One region of the Allobosea sp. GW821-FHT12C12 genome, then DNA from elsewhere that is predicted to be linked to it. Evidence: predicted binding sites of a transcription regulator. Region 1 holds the regulator's gene; each other region holds the start of a gene.
What was found. The regulator LexA, encoded in region 1, represses DNA repair genes until DNA is damaged. The targets are predictions, from matches to a motif close to TGTTCNNNNTGTGTTCNG.

Region 1 (6,240 bases):
CGTGACGGAACGGCACAAGCGGACAAGGCTGGAAAGACGGGTCATCCGACTGATATTCAAGCAAAATTCGTGCCCTGCCGCCCGCGAGGCGAACCCGGTCACATGGCGCGTCACTAGACCATTTGCGGAAGGGGTTCAACCGAGCCGAAAGACGGTCCTGCCCGGCTTACGACGCAACCTGATCGGCGAGCCGGCCCAGCGTTTCCTCGCGTCCGAGAACCGCCATGACGTCGAAGAGTCCGGGCGACATCGCGCGCCCCGTCAGGGCCGCGCGCAAGGGCTGCGCAGCCTGGCCGAGCTTCAGGCCATGCTCCTCGGCGAAGCCACGCACCGCGGCTTCCAGCGCCTCGACCGACCAGCCTTCGACGCCCGAGAGCGCGGCCGCCAGACCCGGCAGCCGCTGCCGCCCGGCCTCGTCGAGCAGCGCCGCCGCCTTGGCGTCGAGCTGGAGCGGGCGCGTCGCGTGTAGATAATAGGCTGAGTCGAGCAGCTCGATCAGCGTCCTGGCGCGCTCCTTCAGGCCCGGCATGGCAGCGAGGAAGCGGGCCTCCAGCTCGGGCGGCATGGCGTCGGAGATCCCGCGCGCGGGTCCGATCTCGGGCAGGATGACCTTCAGCGCCGCCAGCAGCTCGCCATCGGCGGATTGCCGCATGTAGAGCCCGTTCAGGCTCTCCAGCTTGGCGTAGTCGAAGCGCGCCGGCGAACGGCCGATCGACGACAGGTTGAACAGGGCGATCATCTCGTCGGTCGAGAAGATCTCCTGGTCGCCATGGCTCCAGCCCAGCCGCAGCAGGTAGTTGCGCAGCGCCGCCGGCAGGTAGCCCATCGAACGATAGGCATCGACGCCGAGAGCGCCATGGCGCTTGGAGAGCTTGCCGCCGTCCGGCCCGTGGATCATCGGGACATGCGACATGCTCGGAACGTTCCAGCCCATCGCCTGATAGATCTGGGTCTGGCGCGCGGCGTTGGTCAGGTGGTCGTCGCCGCGGATGACATGGGTCACGCCCATGTCGTGATCGTCGACGACGACGGCGAGGTTGTAGGTCGGGTTGCCGTCCGAGCGCAGCAGGACGAGGTCGTCGAGATTCTCGTTCTGGAAGACGACGCGTCCCTGGACCTCGTCCTCGACCACGGTCTCGCCGGTCTGCCGCGCGCGCAGGCGGATGACGGGCCTGACGCCGGCGGGAGCGGTCGCCGGATCGCGGTCGCGCCAGCGCCCGTCATATTTCATCGGCTTGCCGGCGGCCCTGGCCTGCTCGCGCATCTCGTCGAGCTCGGCCGGCGTGGCATAGCAATGATAGGCGTTGCCGGAGGCGAGCATCTGGTGACAGACCTCGCGGTGCCGCTCGGCCCGCGCGAACTGATAGATGGTGTCGCCGTCCCAATCGAGGCCGAGCCAGGCCAGTCCGTCCAGGATCGCCGCGATCGCGGGCTCCGTCGAGCGTTCGCGGTCGGTGTCCTCGATCCGCAGCAGCATACGGCCGCCATGACGGCGGGCATAGAGCCAGTTGAACAGCGCGGTGCGCGCCCCGCCGATATGCAGGAAGCCGGTGGGCGAGGGGGCAAAGCGCGTGACGACGGCATCGCTCATGAAAGGCAAAGCTCCCGCCGGCTTGTCGATGCCGGCGCAATGGAAAAGCGACCCGCGAAGGGACGAACGATGACTTCGACCGGAGACCGCATGACATCCGGCGCGGCCCCTGTAACATGGCTGACCCGCCGACGTTAAGCTCAACCTCGTCAACCGCCGCAACACGGGCAAGGCCGATGCGCCAGGCTCCCGAAGGCCAGTCCAGATCGCGCGCGGCCGCTGCCGGCGCGGCTCTGGCATGGCCACGGGGCGCGCGGCTGCGCGGCGCGAGGCTTGGCGGGATCAGCCTCTCGCTCTGGCTCGCGGATGCCGGCCGGGCGCTGAGCGCCGCGCTGGAAGCCGAAGCCGAGCGCCGCCGGCTCTTCCTCTGGCTGCCGGTGATGATGGGGCTCGGCATCCTGCTCTATTTCGCCGCCGACCGGGAGCCGGCCCTGGCCGCGCCTCTCGCCGGCTTCGCGGTGGCGGGCGCGGGCGCCGTCGCGCTGCGCCGGAGGCGGCTCGTCATGATCGCCTGCATCGCCACGACGGCGATCTTCGCCGGTTTCACGGCCGCGACCTGGCGCACCGCCCAGATCGCGGCTCCGATGCTGGAGCGGCCAAGGGTAGGGCAGGTCAGCGGCTTCGTCGAATCGGTCGAAACGCGTGACGCCGGCGCGCGCATCGTGCTGCTGGTCACAGGCATTGCCGGCGTCGAGGCCGCGAAGCAGCCCAGGCGCGTGCGCGTCAATGTCAGGACCGGGACCGTCTCGCCCGGCGACCATGTCTCGGCCGTGGCGCGCCTGCTGCCGCCGCCGGGGCCGGCGCGGCCGGGCGGCTATGATTTCGGGCGCGACGCCTTCTTTCGCGGATTGGGCGCGGTCGGCAGCGTCGCCGGCAAGATCACGCTGACGACGCCGCCGCAGCCGCCGCCGCGCGATCTCGCGCTCACCGTCGCGATCGACCGGGCCCGCAACGCGCTGACGCAGCGCATCGCCGAGATCGGCGGCGGCCAGGCCGGCGCGATGGCCGCCGCGCTGGTGACCGGCAAGCGCGGCCTGATCACCGAGGCGACCAATGCCGATCTGCGCGCCGCCGGCATCTATCACATCGTCTCGATCTCGGGCCTGCACATGGTGCTGGCGGCGGGCACGATCTTCTGGCTGGTCCGGGCGCTGCTGGCGCTGTCGCGGACGCTCGCCTTGCGCTGGCCGATCAAGAAGATCGCGGCGCTCGCCGCGATGGTCGGCGCGACGGCCTATTGTGTCTTCTCCGGCGCGGAGGTCGCGACCGTGCGCTCGCTGATCATGACGCTGATCATGCTGGGCGCGATCCTGGTCGACCGGCCGGCGCTGAGCATGCGCAATCTGGCGCTGGCCGCGATCATCGTGCTGCTGCGCGAGCCCGAGGCGCTGCTCGGTCCGAGCTTCCAGATGTCGTTCGGCGCGGTGGCCGCGCTCGTCGCCTTCGCCGAACGCTGGGAGGAGCGGGATCGGCCGCGGCCGCCGGCGTCGCTGCCATGGCCGCTGGCGACGGTCCGGCTCGCCGCCATCGGCATCGTGGTGACGACCCTGCTCGCCACGGCGGCGACCGCGCCCTTCGGCGCCTATCATTTCCAGACCTTCAACCCGTTCGGCCTGCTTGGCAACGCGCTGGCGCTGCCCTTCGTCTCGCTCTTCGTCATGCCGGCGGCCGTCTTCGGCGTGCTGGCCTATCCGTTCGGGCTCGATTGGCCGGCCTGGAAGCTGATGGGCCTGGCCTCGGACGCCGTGTTGCAACTGGCGAACTGGGTCGCGACGATCGATCATTCCACGCTGGTGATTCCGGCCTTCGGCGTCGCGGCGCTGGTCTGCTTCGCGCTGGCGTTGCTCTGGCTGACGCTCTGGACGACGAAGCTGCGCTTCCTCGCCATCCTGCCGCTGGTGACGGGCGTCGCGGTCGCGGCCAAACCCGAACGGCCCGAGATCCTGATCGAGCGCGACGGCTCGGGTCTAGCGGTCCGGGCCAAGGACGGACGCCTCGTCGTCGCCGGCAAGCCGAGCGCCTTCGTGCTGCAGCAATGGCTGACCGCCGATGGCGACGGCCGCAAGCCCAACGACCCGAGCCTGCGCGAAGGCGCGGCCTGCGACGCGCAGGGCTGCGTCATCGCCACGCGGGACGGTCGCAGCGTGGCTTTCGTCCGCGACCGGATCGCTCTGGTCGAGGATTGCCGCCGCGCCGACCTCGTCGTCACGCCGATCCCGTGGAGCGCGCCCTGCAAGGCCATGCTGATCGACCGCATGGCGCTCGGCCGCGACGGCGCCACCGCATTGGTGCGCTCAGGCGCGATCCTGCCCGGCCGGCAGCCCTGGCGCAGGCTCGCCGCCGAAAGCGGCGAGGACGGCCGCCCGTGGAACCGCCGCCGGCCGCAAGCGGCTGCTCCCACGCCCGCGGCGCAGCCGACGCCGCTGGTCGAGGAGGACCCTGTCGACCGATTTTAGAATCTCATCGGGAACCACCGAGTCGTCGCGGACGAGCCGCAAAGCGGCGCGGATCCGGGATCCGACACAGGGCGCGGTCGCCGATCTATGATGGATCCCGGATCAGGACCGGGATGACGATGTTTCAGCGTGAAATCGGCATGCCCTAGTAGCGCCGCATCAGGTTGACGAGGCGCCCCTGGATCTTGACGCGGTCGGGACCGAGCACGCGCGTCTCGTAGGCCGGGTTGGCCGCCTCCAGCGCGATCGAGGAGCCGCGCTTGCGCAGCCGCTTCAGCGTCGCCTCCTCGTCGTCGATCAGCGCGACGATGATGTCGCCGGTGTTGGCGGTGTCCTGCTTGCGGATGACCACGGTGTCGCCGTCGAGGATGCCGGCCTCGACCATCGAATCGCCGCGTACCTCCAGCGCGTAATGCTCGCCCGCGCCGAGCATGTCGGCCGGCAGCGAGACGTTGTGGCTGCGGCTCTGGATCGCCGAGACCGGCGTGCCGGCGGCGATCCGGCCCATCACAGGAATGGCGATGGTGGAGCGCGCATCGTCCTCGGGCGGGCTGCTCGCCGGCTTGACCTTGCCGAGGCCGCCCTGGACGACGGAGGGGCTGAAGCGCCCCCGCGGGGCCTGCGAGCCCGCGACGCCGTCCGGCAGCTTGATCACCTCGAGCGCGCGGGCCCGGTTCGGCAGCCGGCGGATGAAGCCGCGCTCCTCGAGCGCCATGATCAGGCGGTGGATGCCGGACTTGGACTTGAGGTCGAGCGCGTCCTTCATCTCGTCGAAGGAGGGCGGCACGCCGCTTTCGCGCAGACGTTCCTGGATGAAGCGGAGCAGTTCAAATTGTTTGCGTGTCAGCATGATTCCCGCCGGAGCGCCCGAAGCGCGGAGTCGAAACAAATCACGAACATGATACAGGTTCGCGGTGTGTTCCGCAAGCGCCCCTCAGCGCAGCCGGATGATCCGGCAGGGGTCGCCCTGCTTTGCCGGCTCGGCGAAAGGCGGACGGATCGTCAACGCCCTGGCCTTCGCGAGCGTGCCCAGCATCGAGGAATCCTGCCTCTGGAACGGCGTCGCGATCCATCCGGCCGCGGAATGGACGAGATCGGAACGAAGATAGTCCTCCCGTTCATCGTTAGCCGGCATATCGATTCCGATGATCCCTGGCTCGCTGCGGTCCCTGTCGGGGTCGGGCAGACCGAGCAGCGCCTCGAGCAGAGGCATGACGAAGAGATGCCCGCAGACGATCGAGGAGACCGGATTGCCGGGCAGTCCGACGGCGACCATGCGGCCGAGCCGGCCCATCATCATCGGCTTGCCCGGCCGCATCGCGATCTTCCAGAAGCCGAGGTCCATGCCGGCGCGCTTCAGCGCCTCCTGGACGAGATCGTGCGCGCCGACCGAGGCGCCGCCGAGCGTGAGCAGCACGTCGGCTTCGGCGGCACGGGCGCGGCCGATGCGATCGGCGAGATCGGGGTGATTGTCGCGCGCGATGCCGAGATCGAGCACCGCGCCGCCCGCCGCCTCGACGATCGCCGCCAGCGAGAAGCTGTTGGAGGCGACGATCTGGTCCGGCCCGACAGGCTCGCCCGGCAGCACGAGTTCGTCGCCGGTTGCGAGAATGGCGACGAGGGGCTTGCGGCGCACGGCCAGCGCCGGATGCCCGCCGGCCGCGGCGAGGCCGAGCGCGGCGCTGTCGAGCGCGCGGCCGGCCGGGAGGAGGACGTCGCCCTCCCCGAAGTCGAGTCCCGCCGGCCGGACGAATCGTCCCTCGGCCGCGCCTTCGCGCACACGGATCGTCGCGCCGCCGACGCCGTCGGCGTTCTCCTGGATCAGGATCGTGTCCGCCCCGTCGGGCATCGGGGCGCCGGTGAAGATGCGAACCGCTTCGCCGGCGCCGAGCCGTCCAGCGAAGGCGCGACCCGCAGCCGATTCGCCGATGACGCGCAATTCCTTTGCCAGCGCGAGATCGTCGGCGCGAACCGCGTAGCCGTCCATGGCGGAGTTGGCGAAGGGCGGCTGGGTGCGCAGCGCCGCGATGTCCTGAGCCAGCACGCGGCCGGCGCATCGCGCCAGCGGCAGCGTCTCGGCCGCCATCGGGCCCGGCACGCTGTCGAGCAGCGCCCTCAGCGCGGCCTTGACCGGCGTCAGCGCCATCAGCGGCGCTCCGCTTCATGGACGCCGGACTTGCCGCCGGATTTGTG
Region 2 (6,240 bases), on a different contig from region 1:
GTCTCGAACGCGCTGGTGAAGCGCGAGCTCGGCTACGCGTTCCGCTATCCGACCTATCGCGAGGCGCTGACGGCGCTGGCGGCAGACGGCGAGTGAGCCGCGCTCACGCCGCGTAGCGTTGGCCCTCTTCGCCGTAGTAATCGACATAGCGCCGGTCGATCGCGGCGACGGGCAGGATCACCAGCACGTCGGTCGTGCCGAACTGCCGGTCGATCACCGCGCCCGAGCCGCAGCGCGCGCCCAGCCGAAGATAACCCTTGAGCAGCGGCGGAAGCTGCTTCAGCGCCAGCTTGGCGTCGATCGTGGCGGCCGGCAGCCGGTCCATCGCGACATGGCGTTCCGGCTGCGCGCAAGCGCCCCAGTCGCCCTCGGCTCTGGCGTGGTGATGCAGGAAGCTCAGCGGCAGGGCGAGCGCATCCGGATCGGCGCCCTCGAAGCTCGCGCAGCCGAACATCGCGTCGATGCGGTGATGCCGGATATAGGCCCAGATGCCATGCCAGAGCAGCTCGACCGTCTTCGTGGTGCGGTAGGGCTTCAGCACGCAGGAGCGGCCGAGTTCGAGGAAGCGCGCGCCGGGGTGCCGCGCGATCAGGGGGCCGAGGTCGAACTCGCCTTGCGTGTAGAAGCCGCCGAGCCGGCTCGCCGCGCTCTGGCGCATCAGGCGGTAGGTGCCGACGACCTTGGAGCGCGTGCCGCCGAAGCGCCCGCTCGCCGCATGGTCGATGACGAGAAGATGGTCGCAAGCCGCGTCGAAACGGTCGGCGTCGCGCCGGAACATCCGCGAGACCGCGTCGGGCTTCGCCGACATTTCCTGATAGAACACGCGGTAGCGCAGGCGCTGGGCAAGCCAGACCTCGGCCGGTCCACGCGCCAGCCGGACCTCCAGCGAGCCGCGGCGGCCGAGCGTGCCGGTGAGCGCATCATCCGTGGCCGGCCAGCAGCCGATCAGCCTGAACGGCAGCCGCGACAGGAAGGGGTGTCCGGCGGGAAGACCTTTTGCCGGCTGTTTCAGTCCGCGGAAGACATCGAACGCCATGGCGCTATTGTTCCTTTGCCGTCGATTCTGGCAATCGGAAACGCTAGCGCCCGACAAATCACAGGATCGCGACAGGATTGCGTCAGAGCGGTGACTGGTCGGGCCCGGATCAGCCGGTGAGTTCGAACCGGGCCGGACTGCCGATCCTCGCGATCCAGCGCGCAAGGGCCGCGCGTTCGAGCGGCTTGGCCAGGCAATCGTCCATGCCCGCCGCCAACGCCGCCTTGCGGTCCGAGGTCGCGACATTGGCGCTGACCGCGATCAGCGGCAGCCGCGTCTCGCCGCCGGCCTCGATCGCGCGGAAGGCGCGCGCCACCGACAGGCCGTCGAGTTCCGGCATGCGGATGTCGAGCAGGCAGAGGTCGAAACGCTGTCCCTCCGGCGTCAGGCTGTCCTCCAGCGCGCGCAGCGCGGCCTTGCCGTCGCGCGCCCATACGGCGGCGCAGCCGAGCCGCTCCAGCGTCCGCGTCGCCAGCAGCGCGTTGATCTCGTTGTCCTCCGCGACCAGCACACGCAAAGCCGACGTCACAGTGCCGGCCTGAGCAGCTTCCGTCGACGCGGAAGGCTCGGCGCTCGGCCGCGGGTGCGGCGACAGCCGTTCATAGAGCGTGCGCGCCCTGACCGGCTTGATCAGGAAGCCTGTGAAGCCGGCGGCGGAGGGTGCGCCGAATTCGCGCCGCTGCAGCGGCGACAGGATGACCAGGCGCTCCGGCACGCCGCCTTCGCGCGCCGCTTCGGCGACGACCCGAACGGCCGTGTCGCCGAGCGCGAGATCGACCAGCGCGGCATCGAACCGCGCCCCGGTCAGCAAAGACAGCGCGGCCTCAGGCGAGGCGGCGCTTTCGACGCCCGCCCCGGTCGCGACGATGGACTCAGTCAGGAAGCCGGCGCTGAACGGCGCTGGCGAGACCAGCAGCACGCGCCTGCCGGTCCAGTCCGGCGTCGCCGGCTCGCTGTCGGCGCCCGCCGCGACCAGCGGCAGCACGACGCGGAAGGTGGCGCCTTCGCCGGGCCGGCTCTCGGCATCGACGGCGCCGCCCATCAGGGTCGCGAGCCGGCGCACGATCGCAAGCCCGAGCCCGGTGCCGTCATGCCGGCGCGCGGCCGACTGGTCGGCCTGCTCGAACTCCTCGAAGATCGCCTCGATCCGGTCGGCCGGGATGCCCGGCCCCGTATCGGAGACGGTGATGACGAGTCGCTCGCCCTCGCGGCCGAGCCTGACGCCGACGCCGCCCGTCTCGGTGAACTTGATCGCATTGCCGACGAGGTTGAGCAGGATCTGGCGCAGCCGGTCGTGATCGCCGACGACATGGCCCGGCAGGTCGGCCGCGACCAGCGTCGCGACCTCGATGCCCTTGGCCTGCGCGCGCGGGGCCATCAGTTCGGCGACGGTCTCGACCAGCAGGCCGAGATCGAGGCGCGCCTCGACCAGCTCGATCCTGCCGGCCTCGACCTTGGCGAAATCGAGGATGTCGTCGACCAGCGCCAGCAGCGCCTCGCCCGAGGTGCGCAGCGCCCGGACATAGGTTCCCTGCTCAGGATCGAGCCGCGTGTCCTCGAGCAGGTCGGCCATGCCGAGGATGCCGTTGAGCGGCGTGCGGAATTCGTGGCTGACTGTGGCGAGGAAGCGCGACTTGGCCTCGTTGGCGCCCTCGGCCCGGGCCCGGGCCTCGACCAGTTCCTGCTCGCCGGCGATCCGGGCCGAGATGTCGCGGCCGACGCGCTGCAACACGGTCTTGCCATGGGCGACGGGAACGGCGGTCTCGACCCAGGATATCCAGCGTTCGCCCGTCGCCTCGCCGTCGGGCGCGCCGAGGCGTTCGTCGAAGACGCGCGCGCCGTCGTCGAGCGTCTCCGCCGGGCGCAGCGCGATGCGCATGGGTTCGGCGGTCGCGCCGACCACGCTGGCCTCGTCGAGCCCGAGCAGGGCGGCATAGGCGGCGTTGGCGTAGACGATGCGGCTGCCGTCGCGGCGCACGATCAGGTCGCCCTGCGCCTCGATCAGGCTGCGATAGCGTTCCTCGCTGTCGGCCAGCGCCCAGAGCCGGTCGTTCAGCGTCTCGACATCGCGGGCGAGTTCCGTCGCCTGCCGGATCGTCCGGGCGCGCTGGATCGCCATGGCGACGCTGCCGATGCAGGCCGCCGCCGCAAGCGCGATGGCGATCCACGTCATGAAGGCGGGTGACAGGCTGTCCATGACGCCAAGTCTAGCAGCCGCGGCTTGAGAAAGAGTTTGACTTATCGTCGAAGTCTAGGGGTCGCGTGATGCAGTTCGTTAACCATGGCAGAGGCTTGCCGGCGTAGGCGAGACGCCCGGCCTTGGCCGTTCAGGCCGCCTGCGCCACCTGGTCGACGCGCGAGCGATAGGACAGGGCCTCGGCCAGATGGATGCGGCCGACCCTGGCCTCGCCGTCGAGGTCGGCGAGCGTGCGCGCCACCTTGAGCACGCGGTGATAGGCCCGCGCGGTCAGGCGCATCGCATCGGCCGCGTCGCGCAGCAGGCCAAGTCCCGCGTTGTCGGGCCGTGCGATCTCGTCCAGCACATTGGCCGGGCAGGCGGCGTTGGTGCCGACCGAGGCCAGACCCAGCGCGGCGAAGCGCTGCGTCTGCAGCCGCCGCGCCGCCGCGACGCGGGCCGCGACCTCGGCCGAGCCTTCGCTGGCGGCGGGCAGGATCAGGTCGGCGGCGGTCACCGCCGGCACGTCGATGGTGATGTCGATCCGGTCCAGCATCGGCCCCGAAATCCGGGTCTGGTACTGCGCCATGCAGCGCTCGTTCGGCTGTCGCCGGCAGGCGAAGCCGGGCTCGGTCGCCTTGCCGCAGCGGCACGGGTTCATCGCCGCGACGAGCTGGAACCGGGCCGGATAGACGGCGCGGTGGTTGGCGCGCGAGATCAGCACGTCGCCGGTTTCCATCGGCTGGCGCAGCGCGTCGAGCGCCTGCGCCTGGAACTCCGGCAATTCGTCGAGGAAGAGCACGCCGTGATGGGCGAGCGAGACCTCGCCGGGCTTGGCCTGCAGCCCGCCGCCGACCAGCGCCGCCATCGAGGCCGAGTGATGCGGCGCGCGGAAGGGCCGCCGGTCGGTCAGCGCACCATCGGCGAGATGGCCGGCGACCGAGAGCACCATCGAGACCTCGAGCAGCTCTCGCGGCGTCAGCGGCGGCAGGATCGAGGGCAGCCGGCTTGCCAGCATCGACTTGCCAGCGCCCGGCGGCCCGTTCATCAGGAGGTTGTGCCCGCCGGCGGCCGCGATCTCGAGCACGCGCCTGGCGCTCTCCTGGCCCTTGATGTCGGCGAGGTCCGGCAGAGGTCCGGACTGGCGCGCGACCGCTGGCTCCGGCCGCGCCATCGCCTGCGTGCCCTTGAAATGGTTGGCGAGCTGGATCAGCGAGCGGGGCGCGAGGATGTCGATGTCGGCCGCGGCCCAGGCCGCTTCCGGCCCGGAGCCATGCGGGCAGATCAGTCCCTGGCCCCTGGCATAGGCCGCGATCGCGGCCGGCAGCACGCCGGCGACCGCCGTGATCGAGCCGTCGAGCGCCAGTTCGCCCAGAACAGTGTAGCCGGCGAGCGCGTCGGCGGGAATCGCCCCGATCGCCGCCATCACGCCGAGCGCGATCGGCAGGTCGTAATGGCTGCCTTCCTTGGGCAGGTCGGCAGGCGCGAGATTGACGGTGATGCGCTTGGCCGGCAGCGCCAGCCCCGACGCGATCAGCGCGGCGCGCACCCGCTCCTTGCTCTCGCCGACCGCCTTGTCGGGCAGCCCGACCAGGACGAAGTTCACAGTGCCGGAGGTCACCTGCACCTGGACATCGACGGCGCGCGCCTCGATGCCCTCGAACGCCACCGTCGCGACCCGCGTCACCATGTCCCGCCGCCCTCTTCCCGAGCGGAAGGCTAGCCGAGCTTCGCGGGGCGCGCAAGAACATAAAGTGAACTTTTCGGCGGCCGACAGCGTCTCGTCGACCTCGCGCCAACACGCCCGCGCCGCGCCACGGCCTGATCGGGCGGGTATGAGAAAAGATGCGAGATGGTTGGTCGAGCGTCCTCGCCCTCGCCTCGAATGGAACAGCGGGTCGTAAACCCTGCCGGCCTGGTTCACGAGCTGGTTAACGCCCGACGGGATGCCCTGATGCCCGAGCAGGGCCGCCGATAGCCGAACCGCCGCCGCTGGTGGACAAGCTCGCGCCGCCGGGCGCGAAACATTTCATCCGGCGGACGGCGGGACTTGTGGCGAACGATCCCTCCGATACGCCCCGCCTATGCCCCGGACCCGACGTTCCGTCAGGCCCATCGCGGCATCAGGGCCGGACCCTGACGCCGCGTGGAGGAAACTCGGTGGCAGGTCAGATCTTCTTGTCGCGATGACCATGCTGATCAAGGTCTCCGGGCTTGTGCCCGGGGTGATCATGATGCTGGCCGGGTTTCTCGGACATCGACTTGTCACGGTGTCCATGCTCGTCGAGGTCGCCGGGCTTGTGACCCGGGTGGTCGTGATGCTGGCCGGGCTTCTCGGACATCGACTTGTCGCGGTGTCCGTGCTGGTCAAGGTCGCCGGGCTTGTGGCCCGGGTGGTCGTGATGCTGTCCTGGCTTTTCTTGTGGCATGGTTCATCTCCCTTTCGAGGTGGCCATGAAACAACAGGTCGGCTCGATTGTTCCCTCGGAAAGTAAATCGTCCGGCAAGGCTTGAACCTATAGTGACGTCAGCTCCCATCTCCATGGCGTCGAGCATGAGGAGGTGGAGGATATGGGATCCGCTGGGTCTGGGCAGGAGGGGCTTGGAACGCGCCTGTTCGATTGCCTTGTGATCGGCGGCGGTCCTGCCGGCCTGACGGCCGCGATCTATCTGGCGAGATTTCACCTGTCCGTTCTGGTCGTGGACGGCGGGCAGAGCCGCGCGGACTGGATTCCCGTCAGCCACAACCATGCCGGCTTTCCGGACGGGATCGCGGGCTCCGAGCTTCTGGCGCGCATGAAGGCTCAGGCCAGGCGCTATGGCTCCCGTCATCTGTCAGGCGAGGTGACCGCGTTGACGAAAGACGGGAATGTTTTCGTGGCGGCGGCCGGGGAGCTGAGCCTTCGCGCCCGGACCGTTCTGCTGGCGACCGGCGTCGTGAACCGCCGTCCCGACATGCCGGACGATATGCACGCCGAGGCCCTCGCGCGCGGTTTGCTGCGCTACTGCCCGATCTGCGACGGGTTCG
Region 3 (6,240 bases), on a different contig from region 1:
CTCGCGGTCTCGGGCTGCGCGGCGCTCGCCGATCCCGCCGCCGAGGGCGTGATCATCTTCGACATCGGCGGCGGCTCGACCGAGATCATCTGGATGGGCGGCCGCACCGAAGCGCGCGACCCCGCCGCCCGCATCCGCGAATGGGCCTCGCTGCCGATCGGCGTCGTCACCGTCGCCGAGCGCTATGGCGGCATCGATGTCGGGCGCGCGCTGTTCGAGCGCATGGTGGAAGACTGCACGGCCGCGCTCGCGCCCTTCGCGATCAAGGCCGCCAGGGCGCGCGACGCCAGGAACTTCCATCTGCTCGGCACCTCCGGCACGGTCACCACCGTCGCCGGCATCCATCTCGGACTGCCGCGCTACGACCGCCGCGCCGTCGACGGGTTGTGGATGCGGCAAGACGACATCCTCGGCGTCATCGAGCGGCTCGTCGCGATGGACTATGCCGAGCGGGCGGCGAACGCCTGCATCGGCCGCGAGCGCGCCGATCTCGTTCTCGCCGGCTGCGCCATCTTCGAGGCGATCCGGCGGACCTTTCCGAGCGAGCGGGTGCGCATCGCCGATCGCGGCCTGCGCGAGGGCATTCTCCTTCGCATGATGCATGAGGACCGCGCCTGGCAGCGGCGGAAACACGTATGAGCACCGGCAAGTCTGGAGGCAAGGTTTTGGCGGGCGGCAAATCCGGCGTCGCCGGAGCGCGCGACCTGCGCGTCAAGGTCAAGAAGGCCGGCAAGCTGAAGCATTCCTCGCAGCTCTGGCTCGAGCGCCAGCTCAACGACCCCTATGTGAAGCGGGCGCGCGAGCTCGGCCATCGCTCGCGCGCCGCCTTCAAGATCGAGGAGATGGACGAGCGCTACAAATTCCTGAAGCCGGGCCAGAAGCTGATCGACCTCGGCTGCGCGCCTGGCGGCTGGTGCCAGATCGCGGCGAAGAAGATCGGGCTGGAGCAGGGCAAGGGCCGCATCGTCGGCATCGACCTGCTGCATGTCGATCCGATCCCCGGCGTCGATCTGATCCAGATGGACTTCATGGCCGACGAGGCCCCTGCCCTGTTGACCGAGCGCCTCGGCGGCCGGGTTGACGGCGTGATGTCCGACATGGCGGCCAACACCACCGGCCACAAGAAGACCGACCATCTCAAGATCATCGCGCTGGCGGAAGCGGCGCTGGAGTTCGCCAACGGCATCCTCGCGCCGGGCGGCTTCTTCCTCGCAAAGCTGTTCCAGGGCGGCGAGAGCGCCGAGCTTCTGGCCCGGCTCAAGCGCGACTTCACCACGGTCCGCAACGTCAAGCCGGCCGCGAGCCGGCCGGATTCCTCGGAACTCTATGTGCTGGCGACGGGGTTTCGGCGGAAGGAAGGGGCTGAAGCGCAGGCCTGACCAGGTTTCGGTATTTCGCCCAGAAACACCGCTCATCCCGGACAAGCGGCGCAGCCGCGCAGATCCGGGATGACGGCGCTGTGAATGGACGGAAATCGCCCGTCACTTCTCCAGAAAGGCCCGGATCGCGCCTTCGGCCTGCTTCATCGAGATGACGCCGTCGAGATGGCCGCGCGTGCCCTGCAGCAGGACGTGGGTGACGTCGACGCCGCCCTTCTTCAGCGTCTCGGCCGTGCGCTCGACGCCGTCGGCGGTGAAGACGAGATCCTTGGGCTGGGTGATCAGCAGCAGCGGCGCCTTGATCTTCGTCGCCGCGTCCGCGAGCGAGACGCCGCCGGCGGCGAAGAGCTGGTTGGCCTTCACCAGATAGAGGAAATGATTGGCGTCCGAGACTTTCGCGCGGGCCTCGCCGGCATTGTCGAGAATGCTCTGGACCTGGAACTTGTTGTCCAAAGCCTTGGCCGGAGCCTCCCCCTCCTTGGCCGCCCTGCGGCCGAAGGCGCCGTTGGTCCAGTCGCCATGATTGGCCTGCAGCGTCACCACGGCGAGCGCCTTGGCGAGGCCGGCATTGGGCGGCGTCCTGCCGTAGTAGTCGCCCTTGTTCCAGTTCGGATCGACCAGGATCGGGGCGGCCCAGACGTCGAGCCAGGCTATGAGCTGAGCTTCGGCCTCGGCCGTGCCGATCACCGGCATCGCCTTCGCCACCATGCCGGGATGGCTCGCCGCCCATTCATAGGTCTGGAGCGCGCCCATCGAGGGGCCGGCGACCAGAGCCAGCCTGGTGATGCCGAGACTTTCGACCAATGCCTTCTGGACGTTGACGAAATCGCCGATGGTCACGACAGGGAAATCGAGGGCGTAGGGCTTGCCCGTGTCGGGATCGGTCGAGGCCGGGCCGGTGGTCGTCGTCTTCGGGTCGCCGGTGTTGAGGTTGACCAGCGTATCGGAGGACAGAACGAAATACTTGTTGGTGTCGATCGCCTTGCCCGGCCCGATGATCGCGTCCCAGTAGCCTGGCGCCGCGTCAGCCGCCGCGTATTTGCCGGCCGCATGCGAATTGCCCGAGAAGAAATGGCAGATCAGGATCGCGTTCGACTTGTCGGCGTTGAGCGTGCCGTAGCTTTCCCAGCCGACCCTGACGTTCTTCAGCGTGCGCCCGCCTTGCGTGGTGAAGCTCGGCAGCTCGAAGATCTTCTTCTCGACGATCAGTTCCTGCGCGCCCGCGCTTCCCGTCATCGTCATGCCAGCCGTCACCATGCAGGCGGCGCCCATGGCTGCCGCGATCAAAGCCTTCATGCCTCGCATCCTTCCCGGCGCGCCGTCGCGCGGCCTTGAGGCGGATCAGAGCGGATTTTCACGACGACCGGAAGAGAGGCCGGAGGGGTTCGCTCACAGCGTCTCCAGCAACCCCTTCATCAGGGCCCGGCGCGGCGCGATCGAGGAGATCAGCGCGTATTCCTGCAAGGTATGGGCGCCCTCGCCGTCGATGCCGAGCCCGTCCAGAGTCGGCACGCCGAGCGCGGCGGTGAAATTGCCGTCGGAGCCGCCGCCCGTCATGGCGCAGTCCCGCAGATCGAAGCCGATGCCGGCGGCGAGCGTCCGCGCGTGCTCGAACAGTTCGGCCACGGCGGGCGATTTCTCGTAGGGCGGCCGGTTCATGCCCCCGGAAACCCGAACCGCGACGTCGCGGTCATGCGCTGCGAGCGCGAGGATGCGGCGCTCCATCTCGACGCCGTCCGCTACCGTCGCGACGCGCATGTCGACGCTGAACCAGGCGTGCTGCGGAATGACGTTGGCCGCCGTGCCGCCGCCGACCAGCGCGACCGCGGTGGTGATGCCGCGCGCATAATCCGTCATCGCCTCGACATCGAGGATCTGGCGCGCGGCCTCGCGGATGGCGCTGCGGCCGTCGGCATGGCGAGAGCCGGAATGGGCCGGCCGGCCCTCCAGCCTGACATCGAAACGGCCGACTCCTTTCCGCGACGTGACGATCCTGCCGCCCTCGCGCGCCGGCTCGGTCACCAGCACGGCGGCGCAGCCGCGGCTGATCTCCTCGATCACGCCGCGCGTCGTCGGCGAGCCGATCTCCTCGTCCGGCGTGAACAGGAAGAGCAGCGGCCGCCTGGCCGTGCCGGCGGCCGCGACCTCCTTGAAGGCCTGCAAGGCGAGCCAGGCGCCGCCCTTCATGTCGTAGACGCCGGGCCCATAGAGCCGGTCGTCCTCGACGCGCACCGGCAGATCGGTCGCGGCCGTTCCGAGCGGGTGGACGGTGTCGAGATGCGACATCACAGCGAGCGCCGGCTGGCCGCTGTGCGGCCCCGCGCGCAGGATCAGGCTGTCGCCGAGGCCGTCGCGGCCCGGCAGGCGCTCGAGCGAGATCGGCAGCCCGGCGACATCGGCCGCGACGAGGTCCATCATCACGTTGACGCCGGGCGCATGCGTGGTCGGGCTCTCGCAGGCGAGCCAAGCGGAGAGGACGGAGATGTCTGTGTCGGAATGAATCATGATGGCGTGAGTCTTGGCGGCAAAGGTGGCGCGAGCAAGGACCTTCCCGTCTCGGCGAGCAACCAGCTTCCGTCATTCGGGGCTTCGCGCCAGCGAAGAACCCGGAACCCACGACCGAGTAGACCTTTCCGTCATTGCGAGCGGAGCGAAGCAATCCAGAGCCGCGTGTTCCACGCCCGCTTGATAGCTTCGTCGCCGACGCTCCCCGCAATGACGACGAGCAGCGGTTCACCCGGTCGTGGGTTCCGGGTTCGGCGCCGTGCGCCGCCCCGGAATGACAGGGCGGCCGACTAGAAGGGAATATCGTCGTCGAGATGGGTCGAGGTCGAGCGCCCGCCGCCGCCCGCCATCGCCGGCTGGCGCGCCCCGCCGCCGCCCATCGGCGAGGAGCGCCCGAAGGAGCCGCCGCCCGAGGAGCGATCCTCCATCGCACCGCCGCCCTCGCCATATTCGTCCGAGCCGCCCTGGCCGCGCGAGTCGAGCAGGGTGAGCTCGCCGCGATAGCGCTGCAGCACGATCTCGGTCGTATATTTCTCGACGCCCGACTGGTCCTGCCATTTGCGGGTCTGGAGCTGGCCCTCGATGTACACTTTCGAGCCCTTCCTGAGGTACTGCTCGGCGACCTTGGCGAGGTTCTCGTTGAAGATCACCACCTGGTGCCACTCGGTCTTCTCCTTGCGCTCGCCCGACTGCTTGTCGCGCCAGTTCTCGGAGGTCGCGATGCGCAGCGAGACGACCGGCTCGCCGGAATTCAGACGCCGCACCTCCGGGTCCTTGCCCAGATTGCCGACCAGAATGACCTTGTTGACGCTACCAGCCATGAGAGGCTCCATTTCCTGCGCACATCCGAAAACCGGCCGACGACCGGAGCCGGACCCTACCCGCCCGTGCCCGCACTATCAACGATGTTCCTGTTTTGTTCAAGGGGAAAGCCCGGGTTGTCCCCGGTTTTCGGCGAGGCGGCAATCCCTCCGGCGCATGCGGCCCGGAGTCATCTCCGACGCTCACATTCTCGTGTTCGACAGCGCGCGGATTTGATCCGCGGCCCTTTCCGGCGGATGCTGCGCCTTGACCGCCTCACTGAATGCGCAGCCGTTTCGGGGGAAAACGCCATGCCGCAACCTCAGACCATCCTGATGCTGTCTGCCCTCTGCCTCCTTCTCGCAGGCTGCAATGCCGATTTCCGCTCGACCGCGCAGAGCGACAGGGGGCCGCCGCAGCCGTCAGGCCGCCAGGGCACGCACGGCAACCCGGGCGCTCCGAGCGATTTCCGCGGCACGGCGCAGGCCGGACAAGGCGCTCCCGCCAATTTCCGCCAGACCAGCTCGCGACAGGGCCCGCGCTACAGCGGCAATCCAAGCGCCCCCTCCGACTTCCGGGGCACCGGCCAGGCGCAGCGCCAGAGGCAGGCGCAGCAGCAGAACCAGCAACGGCAGATCGACACCGATCGCGCCGGCGGCGGCGGTGGCCGCTGAAGCAGCGCCTGTCGCTCGCCGGGCCGACCGCCACGGCGCTCAGCGCTCGCGCCAGATCGCGGCCTCGCTGAAGCCGAGCGCCGCGAATTCGCCGGCCCGCAGCGGCGCCTCGTCTTCCGAGAAGAACTCGTCGAGTTGCGGCGGCGCGACAGAGGCGCCGCTCAGCATCGCATGGGCCTGGCCGCGGTGATGGGTCTGGTGCTGGAAGAGATGCAGCAGGAGTCGGTCCATCCGCTCGCGCTGTATCCGCACCCTGCGATGGACCTCGACGATGCGGCCGAGGCCATCGGCGTCGAGACCTTCGACCACGGCGATCAACCGCCGGTCGACCTCCTCCTGCGCCTTCCGCAGGGCCGCGACATCGGCGCATGGCTCGGGATCGTCCCAGGCGTTCGGGCCGAGCGCGCCGCCCTCCATCGCGTCGACATAGAAGCGGTCGATCACCAGGATATGGTTGAGCGTCGCCCTGAGGCTCGGGAAGAATCCGGTGCGCGGCGCGGCAAACTCCTCCGGCGAGAGCCGGGCACAGGCATTCAGCAGGCGGTGGTTCGCCCAGGCATTGTTGTGGGCCATCGCGCGATAGGCCCGTCCGGCGTCCATGAGCGCCCTCCCCGTGCGGCCACCGAAGCGCAATTCCATCACCGGGACAAGAGGATGTGACCACAAAGAGAGGTTTCACCTTTCCTGTTTCCTGTTCTAAGCCGGCGTCGTATCGGCGCGGCTCGCGGCCATCAGAGATCGAGGACTTCCACAGATGAGCGTCGCCAACGGCCGGGCCTTCCTGGCGACTCCGGGACCGACCAACATTCCCGACCGCGTGCTGCAGGCGATGATGCGTCCAGCCGAGGAGCTGAGCTCGACGTCGATCGTCGAACTGACCG

Region 2: a site for LexA is predicted at 4,956-4,973, ahead of AC1RRW_RS19440 (YifB family Mg chelatase-like AAA ATPase). Genes of this name have one in related genera too.
Region 3: a site for LexA is predicted at 4,791-4,808, ahead of ssb (single-stranded DNA-binding protein). Genes of this name have one in related genera too.

The regions. Positions count from the first base shown of each region.
Region 1 covers NZ_JBXAQP010000002.1:93,437-99,676, forward strand. The annotation lists gene gltX (glutamate--tRNA ligase) at 167-1,591, opposite strand; gene AC1RRW_RS03385 (ComEC/Rec2 family competence protein) at 1,768-4,047, shown strand; gene lexA (transcriptional repressor LexA) at 4,193-4,897, opposite strand; gene AC1RRW_RS03395 (molybdopterin molybdotransferase MoeA) at 4,982-6,193, opposite strand; gene moaC (cyclic pyranopterin monophosphate synthase MoaC) at 6,193-6,240, opposite strand, start outside.
Region 2 covers NZ_JBXAQP010000016.1:71,611-77,850, forward strand. The annotation lists gene AC1RRW_RS19425 (SDR family oxidoreductase) at 1-96, shown strand, start outside; gene olsB (l-ornithine N(alpha)-acyltransferase) at 104-1,036, opposite strand; gene AC1RRW_RS19435 (ATP-binding protein) at 1,146-3,233, opposite strand; gene AC1RRW_RS19440 (YifB family Mg chelatase-like AAA ATPase) at 3,364-4,902, opposite strand; gene AC1RRW_RS19445 (hypothetical protein) at 5,399-5,707, shown strand; gene AC1RRW_RS19450 (NAD(P)/FAD-dependent oxidoreductase) at 5,784-6,240, shown strand, end outside.
Region 3 covers NZ_JBXAQP010000005.1:305,088-311,327, reverse strand. The annotation lists gene AC1RRW_RS10040 (Ppx/GppA phosphatase family protein) at 1-639, shown strand, start outside; gene AC1RRW_RS10035 (RlmE family RNA methyltransferase) at 636-1,379, shown strand; gene AC1RRW_RS10030 (E22 family MetX-like putative esterase) at 1,482-2,675, opposite strand; gene AC1RRW_RS10025 (M20 family metallopeptidase) at 2,769-3,884, opposite strand; gene ssb (single-stranded DNA-binding protein) at 4,175-4,705, opposite strand; gene AC1RRW_RS10015 (hypothetical protein) at 4,997-5,359, shown strand; gene AC1RRW_RS10010 (DinB family protein) at 5,399-5,959, opposite strand; gene AC1RRW_RS10005 (pyridoxal-phosphate-dependent aminotransferase family protein) at 6,114-6,240, shown strand, end outside.